One region of the Promicromonospora sp. NPDC110617 genome, then DNA from elsewhere that is predicted to be linked to it. Evidence: riboswitches for the same ligand, from Rfam matches in the RefSeq annotation. Region 1 holds a riboswitch; each other region holds the start of a gene.
The links. Region 1 has a riboswitch for S-adenosylmethionine ahead of ACZ7LE_RS00865 (methylenetetrahydrofolate reductase). Riboswitches for the same ligand answer to the same signal wherever they lie in the genome.
Positions count from the first base shown of each region.

Region 2: linked by a shared signal. The riboswitch ahead of ACZ7LE_RS02050 (aminotransferase class V-fold PLP-dependent enzyme) and the one ahead of ACZ7LE_RS00865 (methylenetetrahydrofolate reductase) in region 1 are both predicted to bind S-adenosylmethionine.
Region 3: linked by a shared signal. The riboswitch ahead of ACZ7LE_RS10430 (LLM class flavin-dependent oxidoreductase) and the one ahead of ACZ7LE_RS00865 (methylenetetrahydrofolate reductase) in region 1 are both predicted to bind S-adenosylmethionine.

Region 1 covers NZ_JBVKBM010000001.1:204,684-209,077, forward strand. The annotation lists gene ACZ7LE_RS00860 (carbohydrate ABC transporter permease) at 1-698, shown strand, start outside; SAM riboswitch class I at 793-909, shown strand; gene ACZ7LE_RS00865 (methylenetetrahydrofolate reductase) at 914-1,858, shown strand; gene ACZ7LE_RS00870 (Hsp20/alpha crystallin family protein) at 1,998-2,453, shown strand; gene ACZ7LE_RS00875 (golvesin C-terminal-like domain-containing protein) at 2,633-3,796, shown strand; gene ACZ7LE_RS00880 (lysophospholipid acyltransferase family protein) at 3,894-4,394, opposite strand, start outside.
Region 2 covers NZ_JBVKBM010000001.1:473,384-477,777, forward strand. The annotation lists gene ACZ7LE_RS02030 (glycoside hydrolase family 3 protein) at 1-225, shown strand, start outside; gene ACZ7LE_RS02035 (O-succinylhomoserine sulfhydrylase) at 307-1,572, opposite strand; gene ACZ7LE_RS02040 (rhodanese-like domain-containing protein) at 1,569-2,018, opposite strand; gene ACZ7LE_RS02045 (phosphotransferase) at 2,387-3,022, shown strand; SAM riboswitch class IV at 3,068-3,182, shown strand; gene ACZ7LE_RS02050 (aminotransferase class V-fold PLP-dependent enzyme) at 3,214-4,394, shown strand, end outside.
Region 3 covers NZ_JBVKBM010000001.1:2,380,022-2,384,415, reverse strand. The annotation lists gene ACZ7LE_RS10430 (LLM class flavin-dependent oxidoreductase) at 1-1,137, opposite strand, end outside; SAM riboswitch class IV at 1,520-1,631, opposite strand; gene ACZ7LE_RS10425 (GH92 family glycosyl hydrolase) at 2,006-4,394, opposite strand, start outside.

The DNA of each region.
Region 1 (4,394 bases):
CCTACTTCCCCACCGAGTGGCACTGGGACAACTACGTCACGATGTGGTCCACGCCCGAGACGCCGCTGGCGCAGAACCTGATCTCCACCCTGGTGATCTCGCTGTGCGCCACGCTGCTCGTGCTGGCCGTGGCGCTGCCCGCCGCCTACTACACGGCGCGGTTCCGGTTCACGGGCCGGCTCTTCTTCCTGTTCCTCGTGATCGTGACCCAGATGGTGCAGCCCGCGGTGCTGACGTCGGGCCTGTTCCGGCAGTTCATCGCCATCGGGATCCTCGACACGTGGGTCGCGATGATCCTGGTGAACGCCGCGTTCAACCTGTCGTTCGCGGTCTGGATCATGCACAGCTTCTTCGCGGGCATCCCGAAGGAGGTCGACGAGGCGGCGCAGCTCGACGGCGCCGGCACGTTCGCCGTCCTGACCAAGATCAACCTGCCGCTCGTCTGGCCGGGCATCGTGACGGCGGTGGTGTTCACGTTCGTCGCGTCCTGGAACGAGTTCGCGGCCTCGCTGGTGCTGCTGACGACGGCGGGCAACCAGCCGCTGTCCGTGGCGCTCACCAAGTTCGTGGGCCAGTACGAGACGTCCTGGCAGTACGTGTTCGGGGTGTCCGTCGTGGCGATCGTGCCCGTGGTGATCCTGTTCATGATCATCGAGAAGCGCCTGGTGGGCGGCCTGGTGGCCGGGTCGGTGAAGTAGCGGGCAGGCCCGGTCCACACACCGTGGACCGGGCCGTCTCGACCTCCGGACGAATTCTGTCCCAGTGCTGGACGGTCGCTTAGCATGGTGGCGAACCCCATCCAGAGCGGTCGAGAGTCCTGGCTCCCTGACACCGCAGCAACCTGCCGACCTTCCGCCGCGTCGCCGCGGCGCGAGGGACGCAAGGTGCTCACGCCAGGTTCGATGGAGCAGCCATGGTCGCCGAGGTACACCCGCACCGCCCCACGGTGTCGTTCGAGCTGATGCCCCCGCGTCGGCCGAACGCCGCGCCCAACTTCTGGGAGACGGCGCAGCGGCTCGTGGCGGCCCGCCCGGACTTCGTCTCCGTGACGTACGGGGCGGCCGGCGGCGACCGGGCCACCGCGCGCGAGGTGCTCGCCACCCTGCTGCGTGGCACGCCCGTGCTGCCCGTGGCCCACCTGACCTGCGTGGGCGCCTCGCGCGAGGACGTGTCCGCGGTGATCGAGGAGTTCCTCGAGGCCGGCGTGCGGTCCTTCCTCGCCCTGCGCGGCGACCCGCCGCGCGACGAGCCGGACTGGCGCCCGCCGGCCGACGGCGTGCGCTCCAGCGTGGACCTCGTGCGACTCCTGCGGCAGGTGGACGAACGGCGGTGCGCCGCCGACGTCAGCACGGCGCTGCGCTCGGCCGCCCGGCCGCTGGCCATCGCCGTCGCCACGTTCCCGGACGGCAACCCGGGGGCCGGCACCACGCGCGAGCAGGAGGTGCGCCGGCTGCTGGAGAAGCAGGAGGCGGGCGCGAGCTTCGCGATCACCCAGTTCTTCTACCGCGCGGACTCGTACACGGGGTTCGTCGAGGCGGCCCGGGCGGAGGGCGTGACCATCCCGATCCTCGCCGGGATCCTGCCCACCACGGAGGCCCGCCGACTGCGCCGCGTCCAGGAGCTCACCGGGGTGGCGGCGCCCGCGGAGCTCCTGCGCGACCTCGACCGGCTCACCGCCCCCGACGGCGCCGTCGACCCCGAGGCCCAGCACGCGCACGGCATCGAGTACTCCGCGGCGCTCGCGCGCGAGGTGCTCGACGCCGGTACGCCCGGCCTGCACGTGTACACGTTCAACAAGCATCGCCCCGCCCTGGACCTGCTGGACCGGGTGGGCCTGACGGGCCGCGCCGCCGCCTGACGGATCGCCGGCACGGGGGTTGGCACTCTCGGGTGTCGAGTGCCAGAATTGGAGGGTAGCCAGGCGGCGGCCAGGGCCGTCGCCGATCGCTGCGGCCCTGGAGGGGCCAGGGCCGTGTCGTCGTAGGAGGTGATGCGCGATGGCTACCTACTGGGACCCGTTCCAGGAGATGGACCGGATGTTCAGCACGATGGCCGGCAACGCACGGCAGTCCGGTGCCATGCCGATGGACCTGTTCCGCACCGGTGACCACTACGTCCTCTCGATGGACCTGCCCGGTGTCGACCCCGGCACGATCGACGTCTCGGTTGAGGACCGGACGCTCACGGTCCGTGCGGAGCGCACGCAGCGCTCGGACGACGGCGCACAGTGGCTCGTGCGCGAGCGGCCGACAGGCACGTTCGCCCGGCAGCTCACCGTGGGCCGCGGTCTCGCCCTCGACAGGATCGAGGCGTCGTACGCCGACGGCGTGCTCGCGCTGACGATCCCGGTCAGCGAGGAGGCGAAGCCGCGCAAGATCGACGTGGCGCACTCGGCCGGGTCGACGCCGATCGGCCAGGGCTCGTCCGAGGGTCGCCAGACCATCGAGCAGTAGCTGTTCGAGCCTGTCAGACGCCCAGGTCACTCGGGTGGCCTGGGCGTCTGACTGTTCGGGGCACGGGCATCGTGCGCGCGGTATAGCCCGGATGTGATGTACCCGGGCGTCGTGGCGTCGGCCGATACTACGGATGAAATCGGCACGTACCAGCGCGACCGACCCGTGGAGGCCCCACCGTGCACGACCACGACCACAGCTCCACCGACCACCTCTCGCTCGACCGGCGTGACCTGCTGCGCGGCGCCGTCGTCCTCGGCATCGGTGCCGCCGGCGCGACGACCGCCGCGCCCGCCGTCGCCGCTCCCGGAGCCCCGCCGTCCCTGGCCCCCGACCCCGAGGCGCCCGCCGACGCGCCGCCCGGCGCCGCGGCCGGGGTCGAGGTGGCCGCGCCGGCCATCGCGAGCTGCGCCACCTGGGGCGCCGCGGCGGCCCGCGGGACCATCGACACCGTCTCGACCAACCCGAACAAGATCCTGATCCACCACACGGCGTCGGCCAACGTGACCGACTACTCCCAGGCCGCCGGGTACCAGATCGCCCGCGACATCCAGCAGTGGCACTTCGCCAACGGCTGGGTGGACACCGGGCAGCACCTCACGGTGAGCCGCGGCGGGTACGTCATGGAGGGCCGGCACGGATCGCTGTCGCGGCTGCAGAACGGCAGCGGCACGGTCGTGGGCGCGCACGCGCCCGGGCAGAACAGCCAGGCCATCGGCATCGAGAACCAGGGCACCTACACGAGTGCCACGCCGCCGGCGCAGCTCTGGAGCCGGCTGGTCGAGCTGTGCGCCTACATCTGCGACCAGTACGGCATCGCGCCCACCCAGATCTACGGGCACCGGGACTACACGGCGACGGCCTGCCCGGGCGACGTCCTGTACTCGATGCTGCCGCAGCTCCGGTCCGAGGTCGCGGCAGCCCTGGCGGGCACGAGCTGGTCGGTGATCGTGGACAACACCTCGGCGGGCTTCTCCGCCGGCTCCTCCTGGCTGACGTCGTCCTTCTCGGCCGAGCGGTACGGCGCCGACTACCGCTACGCGACACCGGCGGAGGTCAGCGACCTGGCGACGTACTCGGCCACGATCCCGTCGAGCGGCTCGTACCGGGTGGAGGCGTGGTTCCCGGGGATCGCCGGCTACAACACGTCGACGCCGTTCATCGTCTACACCGGAACCGGCTCGTCGACCATCCGCGTGGACCAGTCCGCTGCGGGCGGTGCGTGGCTCTCGCTCGGCACCTACGCGATGACGGCGGGCACCCGCACGGTGGTCGCCGTCAGCCGCTGGACCCAGGGCACGGCGTACGTCGTGGCCGACGCGATCCGCATCACCCGCCTCTGACCCACCCCGCCGAGGTAGAACCCTGGCGAGGTAGAACCGCAGCGGGGTTCTACCTCGCCAGGGTTCTATCTCGGCAACAAGGAGTGCCGCGCCGCGCTCAGTCCGCGCGCTCCTGCCCGCTCATCGCCTGGATGGACTGCATGACCTGCTCGGTCAGCTCGCGTCGCGCCTGCGCGGGCTTGGTGCCGGCCGCGATCTGGCGCGAGGGGTCGATCGGCGTGCCGAAGTGCAGCTCGACCCGGGCGAACCGCGGCATCTTGCCGATGGGCTTCACCTTGTCCGTGCCGAGCAGTGCCACCGGGACCACGGGGGCCTTGCCGGTCAGGGCGAGCCAGGCGACGCCGGTGTGCCCCTTGTGCAGCTTGCCGTCCCGGGAGCGGGTGCCCTCGGGGTAGATGCCGAACGCGCCGCCGCGCTGCAGCACCGCGAGGGCGTCCTCCAGGGAGCGCTGCCCGGCGCGCGGGTCGTCCCGCTGCACCGGGATGTCGCCCATCTTGGTGAAGAACCAGCGGGACAGGCGGCCCTTGATGCCCTTGCCGGTCCAGTACTCGGCCTTGGCGAGGAACGCGACGTGCCGCGGAGCCATGATCGGGATCAG
Region 2 (4,394 bases), 270 kb from region 1:
GGGGACAAGCACTACGACCCGCTGTTCCCGTTCGGCTGGGGCCTGTCGACGGGCGGCCGCACGTCGCACCACGACGAGCAGCGGCTCGCGCTGCAGGACGACGTGCTCGACCCGGCCACCGGCGTCCCGCCGGCGGCGTCCAGAGCGATCGCGACGTCGGACGTGGCGCTCCTGGAGGGCCACGAGACCCAGGCGACCAGGATCCTCACCCGGGCCGGTCGTTGACGACGGGCTGAGATCCGGTGGTCGCGCCGAGATCTGGCGGCGCGCCACCGGATCTCGGCGCGACCGCCAGGTCTCGACGGCCTAGCTCGCCGTGGACAGGGCCTGGGTCACGTCCTCGATGATGTCCTGGACGTCCTCCAGGCCCACCGAGAGGCGGACCGTCGTCTCCGCGATGCCGACGGCGGCCCGGCCCGGCGCGCCCAGCTTGCGGTGCGTGGTCGTCGCGGGGTGGGTGATCAGGGACTTCGCGTCGCCGAGGTTGTTCGAGATGTCGACCAGCCGCAGGGCGTCGAGGAACGCGAACGTGTGCCGCTTCGCGGCGTCGTCGTCCGTGCCCTCGGGGACCGCCAGGTCGAACGTCACGACGGTGCCGCCGCCGCTCATCTGCGACCGCGCCAGGTCGGCCTGCGGGTGGGAGTCGAGGAACGGGTAGCGCACCGTACCCACGGCGGGCAGGTCCTCCAAGGCCTGCGCGACGGCGAGGGCGCTGGCGCTCTGGGCCGCGACGCGCACCGGCAGCGTCTCCAGGCCCTTGAGCAGGGTCCATGCGTTGAACGGCGCCAGCGACGGCCCGGTGTTGCGGATGAACGTCTGCACGGGCCCGGTGATGTACTCCGTGGAACCGAGGATCGCGCCGCCCAGCACGCGCCCCTGCCCGTCGATGTGCTTGGTCGCCGAGTAGACGACCACGTCGGCGCCCAGCTCCAGCGGCTTCTGCAGCAGCGGGGTGGCGAACACGTTGTCGAGCACCACCGTCGCCCCGGCGGCGTGCGCCAGGTCCACGACGGCGCGGACGTCCACGATGTCCTGCATCGGGTTCGAGGGTGTCTCGAAGAACACCACGTCCGCAGGCGTCGAGAGTGCTTCCTCCCACTGGGACAGCACGTGCCCGTCCACGTAGTCGGTGCGCACGCCCCACTTCTTGAAGATCTCCTCGAAGATCACCACGCTGGAGCCGAACAGCGCCCGGGCGGCCACGATCCGGGAGCCGGAGCTCACGAGCGCGGCCAGCGACGTGAACACCGCGGACATGCCGGTCGCGGTCGCGTAGCAGGCGTCGGCGCCCTCGAGCTGGCGCAGGCGCTCCTCGAAGGTGTGCACCGTCGGGTTGCCGTAGCGCGAGTAGACGAACCGGTCGACGTCGCCCTTGAACGCCGCCTCGGCCTCCGCGGCGTTGTCGTAGACGTAGCCCTGCGTGAGGAACAGCGCCTCGCTCGTCTCCTGGAACTCGCTGCGCTGGTGGCCGCCGCGCACGGCGAGCGTCGCCGGGCGGACGCCGTCGGGCAGCGGCTTGCGGCCGGAACCGCCGGGGTTCGCGCCGGGCGGGTACGCGCCGGTGACGGTCACGCCGGACCCGCCGTCCACGGCAGCCCGGCGACCTTCCAGCCCTGCTGGTCCCGGACGCCGTCGGCCCCGGGTGCGCCCTCGAAGCCCTCCAGCACGTTGTACGACGGCGCGATGCCGGACGACGTGGCGAGCCGCGCCGCGGCGATCGAGCGCTGGCCGGAGCGGCACAGGAAGACGACGGGCCCGTTCGTGACCCCGGCCGCCTTCAGCTCTTCCAGGAACCGGGGGTTGGGGCGGCCCCCGGCCTGCACCCACTCGGAGAACACGGGCTGCTTCTCCAGCGGCGCCGTGTCCGGGATGCCGATCGTGCGCCACTCGCCCTCGGTGCGGACGTCCACGAGCGTGGCGTCCGGGTCGCCGGCGAGCAGGTCCCAGGCCTGCTGGGGCGTGATGTCGCCGGCGTAGCCGTCGGCCGGTCGTGCTTCGACGCGCGCGGGGTCGCTCATGATGCTCCTCCATCGGTCGTGGCGGTAGCACCCTCGTCCGTCCTCCGCTGCTGCGGGGAACGCTGGGTTGCTGCGGCGTCGTCGTGCCACGTCACTCGGCCGCTCGGGATGGTCGTTGCCCACCCTACGACATGGTGTCCGGTGGGTGGAACAGCGTCTCGACAGGTAACCCGAGCAAAATGATAGGGAAGGTCGAGCCTCGGTAGGGTGGCGCCGATGTCCGCTGACGAAGAGCCCCTGACCGGCGGGAACATGTCCGAGGTCGTGCGCGCGGGCGACACGGTGCGCCGGACCGCCGGACCGCCGGACCGTGGACGGCCACGATCCACGCGTACCTGCGCCACGTTCGGGACCGCGGCGTCACGGAGGTGCCGGAACCGTTCGGGCTCGACGAGCGAGGGCGCGAGGTCGTCTCGTTCCTCCCGGGCGACGTCCCGGGCTGGCCGGCCCCGGAGTGGCTGTGGTCCGAGCAGAACCTGCGCGACGCCGGGCGCCTCCTGCGCCGGCTCCACGACGCGTCCCTCGACCTCGACCTGCCGGACGCCGTCTGGCAGCTGCCCGCCCGCGAGCCGGCCGAGGTGATCTGCCACAACGACGCCGCGCCCTACAACATGGTGTTCCGCGCGGGGCGGCTCGTCGGCCTCATCGACGTGGACACGGCGTCCCCGGGGCCGCGCCTGTGGGACCTGGCGTACACCGCCTACCGCCTGGCCCCGTTCGCGGGCGACGCGTTCGCCGGGGTGACCTACGACGTCGGGCACCTGGACCCGTCGGTCCGGCTGGACACGCTGGTCGCCGCGTACGGGGCCGGGTGGTCGCGCGCCGACGTGCTCGGCGCGATGGCGGAGCGCCTCACGGAGCTCGCCGCGTTCAGCGAGGCCAGGGCCGACGACGGCGGGCACGCCGAGCTGCGCGACCACGCCGCCATGTACCGCTCGGACGCCGCCCGCGTCGCCGCCCTCGCGGTCCGCGCAGCCCGACCGGATCGTGGGACCAGCATCTGAGACATGCGTTGACAGGTGTTTTGCCCGCAGCACAGGATGGCCGCAGGTCATGAGCGCCAGCGTCAAGCCCCGGCTCGCTGGCCGGCAACCCTCCCTCCGCGGTGGGGTGCCCCGGGTGACGACCAGGCCGCGCGCAGCCCGCGTGCGGCAAGCGCGGGGGAACCTCCCCCAGGACTGTGCTGGAGGACGCCATGTCTGCTCCCACTCTCAGCCGTGCCACCGCGGTGACCGAGCTCGCCCCGCTGCGCCCCGTCGTCGGCGGCGGCACGCTCGTCCCCCTCGTGGACGGCACGCAGGTCTCGTACGCCAACCTCGACGTCGCGGCGTCGGCCCCGGCCCTCCAGGCCGTCGCCGACCGCGTCACCCAGGTGCTGCCGCTGTACGCCAGCGTGCACCGCGGCGCGGGTTACCTCTCCCAGGTGAGCACGGCGCTCTACGAGACCGCGCGCCGCACCATCGGCGCGTTCGTCGGCGCCCGCGAGGACGACCTGACGATCATCACCCGGAACACCACCGACTCCCTCAACCTCCTCGCCGGCTGCGTCCCCGCGCAGGCCGACGGCGAGCCCGGCCGCGTGCTCGTGCTCGACGTGGAGCACCACGCGAACCTGCTGCCCTGGCAGCGCACCACCGGCGCGACCGTGCTGACCGGCGGCGCCACCGTGGCCGAGACCGTCGCCCAGATCCGGGAGGAGCTGGCCGACGCCGCCGCGGACCGCCCGTACGCCCTCCTGGCCCTGACCGGCGCCTCGAACGTGACCGGCGAGTCCCTCCCGATCGCCGAGATCGTCGCCGTCGCCCACGAGCTCGGCGCGCGTGTGGTGCTCGACGGCGCCCAGCTCGTGCCGCACCGGCGCATCTCGCTGGAGTCCACCGGCGTGGACTACCTCGCCTTCTCCGGGCACAAGACCTACGCCCCGTTCGGCGCCGGCGTGCTGGTCGGCCGCCGCGACTGGCTCGACCAGGGCACGCCGTACCTCGCGGGCGGCGGTGCCGTCCGGCGCGTGCGCGTCAGCGGCACCGACTGGCACGAGGGGCCCGCCCGCCACGAGGCCGGCTCGCCCAACGTGATCGGCGCGGTGGCGCTCGCGGCCGCCTGCGAGGAGCTGGCGGCGCTCGACCCGGCCGAGGTCGTGGCGCACGAGACCGCCCTGCGCCGCCGGCTCGTGTCGGGGCTCGAGGCGATCGCCCGCGTCGAGGTCGTGCGGGTGTGGGCCGACGCTGTCGACCCCGTCGGCGTCGTCACCTTCACCGTCACCGGGTACGACCCGGGCCTCGTCGCCGCGTACCTGTCGGCGGAGCACGGCATCGGGGTCCGGGACGGCCGCTTCTGCGCGCACCCGCTGCTCGGCCGGCTCGGGTTCGACGCCGG
Region 3 (4,394 bases), 2.2 Mb from region 1:
GGCGGCCTCGGCGTCCGACAGCCCGAGCGAGCCGCGCAGCGTGGTCGCCGTCCGCTCGGTGCGGAACAGGCCCGCCTGCTGGAGCACGGGCACCAGGTGGTCGGTGATCGTGTCGAGGTCCGAGCTGAGCGACGACGGCCGCAGCAGGAACCCGTCGACGGCGCCGACGGTGGTCCAGTCGGCGATCAGGGTGGCGAGCTCGTCGGGCGTGTCGGCGACGACCAGCCCGTCGCCCATGGCCGCGGTGCCCTCCAGCGCCTCGACGAGCTCGAGGCGAGCCCGGGCGCTGGCCCGCTCCTGCGCGAGCACCACGTAGACCTCGGCGAGCACGCGCAGCTCCTCGGGGTCGCGCCCCGCGGACAGCGCGGCGTCCCGCACGAGCCGGCGCAGCCGCACCGCGTGCGCGGCATCCGTGACGGTGATCCGCGCGACGTCGGCGGTGCGGCCGGCGAGCGCCGCGCTGGCCTCGGAGCGCACGCGGACGACGACGGGCGGGGGTGTCTGCGGCAGGGCGTCGTCCGTGCCGGCGGCCGGGCGGCCGCGGACGGCGAACCGGATGCCGTCGTGGTCCACGCGGAACCGGCCCTCGGCGTCGAGCTCGACCGCGCCCGCCCCGCTGCCGGGACGGCCCGTCCACACCTGCGTCACGGACCGGATGCCCAGCTCGACCCGGCCGGCCCACGCGTCGTCGGCCTCGGGGAGCTTGCTCTGCCGCACGGCCTGCCAGCCGGCCCGCCCGCTGCTCGCGCGGTCGATGCTGCTCAGCGCGACCGCGGCGTGGGCCGCCTCGACGTGCACCGTGTCGACGGCGGCGACCAGCCCGATGCCGGCCGTGACCCGCGCGGCCCGGGCCGCGGCGACGGCCGTGTCCAGCCGCCCGGTGACCTGGCTGCGGCCCGGGTGGAGCAGAAAGCCCTCGTCGAGGCTGACGAAGTCGAGGAGGCCGCGGTCGGCGGTCCGCACGAGGTGCAGGAACCGCTCGCCGTCGAACGGGCGCGGTGCGACCGGGCCGCGTGCGCGGTGGGCGCCCGGACGGGCGCCGGCGGAGGTGAGGTCCACGCCGAGCACGACGGGACGGGCAGAGGTGGAGGCGAGGGACGTGGGGGCGAGGGACGTGGGCTGCGACGGGTACGGCACGGCGGGGCTCCGTTCGGGCTGCGGCTGCGCGACGGCGCCCGGAGGACCCGGCCGACACACAGGATGTGCGACGGCGTCCAGGGGTCACCCGGGAGCGTGGCTGCCAGAGGGCAGGAGGGAGACGTCCGGTCAGGGACGTGGGGGGCCGGATACGGCCGGGGCTCGGCGTGCGACGCCGAGAGGAGGTCCGGGCGGCGGACCGGTGGCGCCTGTGGCGGCCGGTCAGCGCGTCGGGGCTGTCGCGGTCAGCGACAACACATGTCCTCGCGCGGGGCAGCACCAGCCCGCACGGTGACGTTCCGGGTCGGCAGGGACACGTGGACGGCGGGGGCAGCGCTCCGGGTCATCGTCGTTCTCCTCACCTGCTCGCCCAGCGGCGAGCGACGCGTGTTGTCATCCGCCGGCGGCGGTGGACCTGGTCCTCACCCGGGGCACCCACCCGCGCGGGGGGTTGCCGTCCGACCAGCCGGGGCTTCGCGTCGGAACTCATGACCTGTCGAGGCTTTCTACATCTCTCCGATCGGATAAGTGCGGTTGGTCTCGATGTCACAGAAGATACGAATGGAACCCATAGAAGTCAATGATCCTTGCCCAGATCTCACATCCCGGGACCTGGGCCTTGTCGGTGAGATCGGTCGGTGGCATTGAGCTCGGTCCATCGACGGACCGAGCTCAATGCCACCGACCGATCTCGGAACGGCCTCAGCAACCAGTGGATCTCGCTGCGCGCAGCCGCACCCCCGGGGGCGCCGGCGTCGGCGGCCGGAACGCAGAAGTGCGCTTCTACCCAGTCGTCGGGCCCGGAATCACGTGGTTTCCGGGCCAGATGACTGGGTAGAAGCGCATTTTCGTGCCGGCTCCCGTGCGGCTACGTCGTCAGGAGCTCGATCTGGGCGAGGGCGCCGGGCTCGGCCAGCTCGAGGCGGAAGGCCGTGAGCGGCACGGGCTCGTCGAGCACGAAGGGCCGGAGCTGGTTCGGCCAACGCCACTCCTCGCCCGACCGCTCGTCGAGCACCCGGCCGTCGGGCGCGACCAGTCGCCACGCCGACGGCGCAGTGTCAGGGGACGGGCCGGAGGTCAGCGTGTAGGCGCGCAGCATCGCACCTGCCGGGGCGTCTGCCGCGGGCGCCCACGTGAGAGTGCCGCCCACCTCCGCCGACGCCGCGAGGTCGCCGTCGGTCAGGTGCGGCAGCGCGCCGCCCCCGACACCGTGCCAACCGCCGTCGGCACGCCGCCACGGCCGGTCGGATGCCGGGCGGAGAGCACCGGCGCCGGCATCCCCGTCGGCCGGCGCGCCGCCGTCGTCGGGCACACCCCAGCCCGTCGGCACGTCCGACAGCGCGAAGCGGAGGGTCGCTCCCCCGACCAGGTCGGCGTTGTCGACCGACGGCTCGAGCACGGCCCGGCCAGCACCAGCACCAGCACCAGCACCAGCACCAGCACCAGCGCCAGCCGACACCTCGAGTCCCGCCACGTACTGCCGCCCGGCCGCCCCCGGGGCCTCGATCACGAGGTCGCCGTCGGGCCGGTGCACCACCGCCCGGTCGAACAGCGGGGACGTGACGGCCCAGCGCGGCGACCCGATGTCCAGCGGGTACAGCCCGAGCGCGGCCAGCACGTACCAGGCCGACATCTCGCCGTTGTCCTCGTCGCCGTGGTAGCCCTGCCCGATGTCGTTACCGGTCCACAGCCGCGTCAGGATCTCGCGCACGACCTCCTGGGTGCGGTCCGGCCGCCCGGCGACCGACCACGTCCACGCGATGTGGTGCGACACCTGGTTCGACTGCCCGAGCTGGCCCAGTCGCACGTCGCGCGCCTCGAACATCTCGTGGATCGGGTTGCCGTACGAGCCGGGCTTGTCCGCTCGCTCCGGCGCGGCGAAGAACCGCTCCAGCAGCCGCTCCAGCCCGGCGCGCCCGCCGTGCAGGGCGGCCAGCCCCGCGCCGTCGTGCACGGGGTGGAACAGGAAGTTCCAGGCGTCGGACTCGGTGTAGTCGCCGCCCCACGCGTCCGGGTCGAACGGCGCCGGGTCGAACGCGCCGTCCCGGCCGCGTCCGCGGAAGAACCCGGTCGCGGCGTCGAAGAGGTGCACGTACCCGGCGGCGCTCTGCCGCAGGTAGGCGGCCTCGTCCCGCAGCGCGCGCCGGCGGTCCTCCGGGGTGCCCGGCGCGTCCGCGAGCGCCTGCGCCATCTTGGCGAGCCCGGCGTCGTTGATGTAGCCCTCGAGGCTCCACGACACCGACTCCTCGACGTCGCGCGGCACCCAGCCGTTGGTCAGCGCGAACTCCTGGCCCTTGCGGCCGACGCCGGAGCGGGTGGGCAGCGCCGTCGCGTTGCGCAGCCCGGCGTCGTAGGTCGCGAGCGGGTCGGGCAGGTCCACGCCGCGCAGGTACAGGTCGGCGAAGGCGACGTCGGACGACGTGCCCGTCATCAGGTCCGCGTAGCCCGGCGACGACCAGCGGGCGACCCAGCCGCCCTCGCGGTACTGCTGCACGAACCCGTCGGCGAGCCGGGCCGCGACCTGCGGGTACAGCAGGGCGTACGCCGGCCAGCAGGTGCGGTAGGTGTCCCAGAACCCGTGGTTGACGAACATCTCGCCGGGCACCACCGGGGCGCCGTCGAGCACGGGCGAGGCGTGCACGGGCGCGCCGTCGGCCCCGACCTCCGTGTACGACGACGGGTACAGGTTCAGCCGGTACAGGTTCGAGCAGAGCGTGACCTGCTGCTCCTCGGAGGCGCCCTCGACGTCGAGCACACCGAGGCGCTCCTCCCACAGTGCGCGGGCGGCGTCGGCGACCTCGCCGAACGTGCCGGACACCTCGCGCTCCAGCGCGAGCCAGGCCAGCTCCTCGCTGATGTACGACGTCGCCACGCGCACCTCGGCCGTGCGGCCCGCCCCGGCGTCGGCCGCTCCCGCCCCGGCGGCCGGGTCGAGCGCGACCGTCGCGTACGTCGCGTGGTCCCGCCCGCGGGCGCGGCCCGTGCGCAGGACCGGCCGGGAGATGCGCCCCACGACGTACATGCGGCTGCGGCCCACCGACAGGGGGCTGCCGTGGTCGCTCCAGCCGGTGAGCGTGCCGTCGTCGTGCACCGTGACCGAGACGGGCGGGCCGTCCGCGCCGGAGTCGCCCACGGCGTCGATCAGCAGGTGCCCCGCCGTGGCGCCGGGCGGGAACGTGAACCGGAGCACGCCGCCGTGGTCGGACGCCGCGACGGCCACGCGCGCGCCGCCGTCCAGGCCGACGTCGTACCGGTGC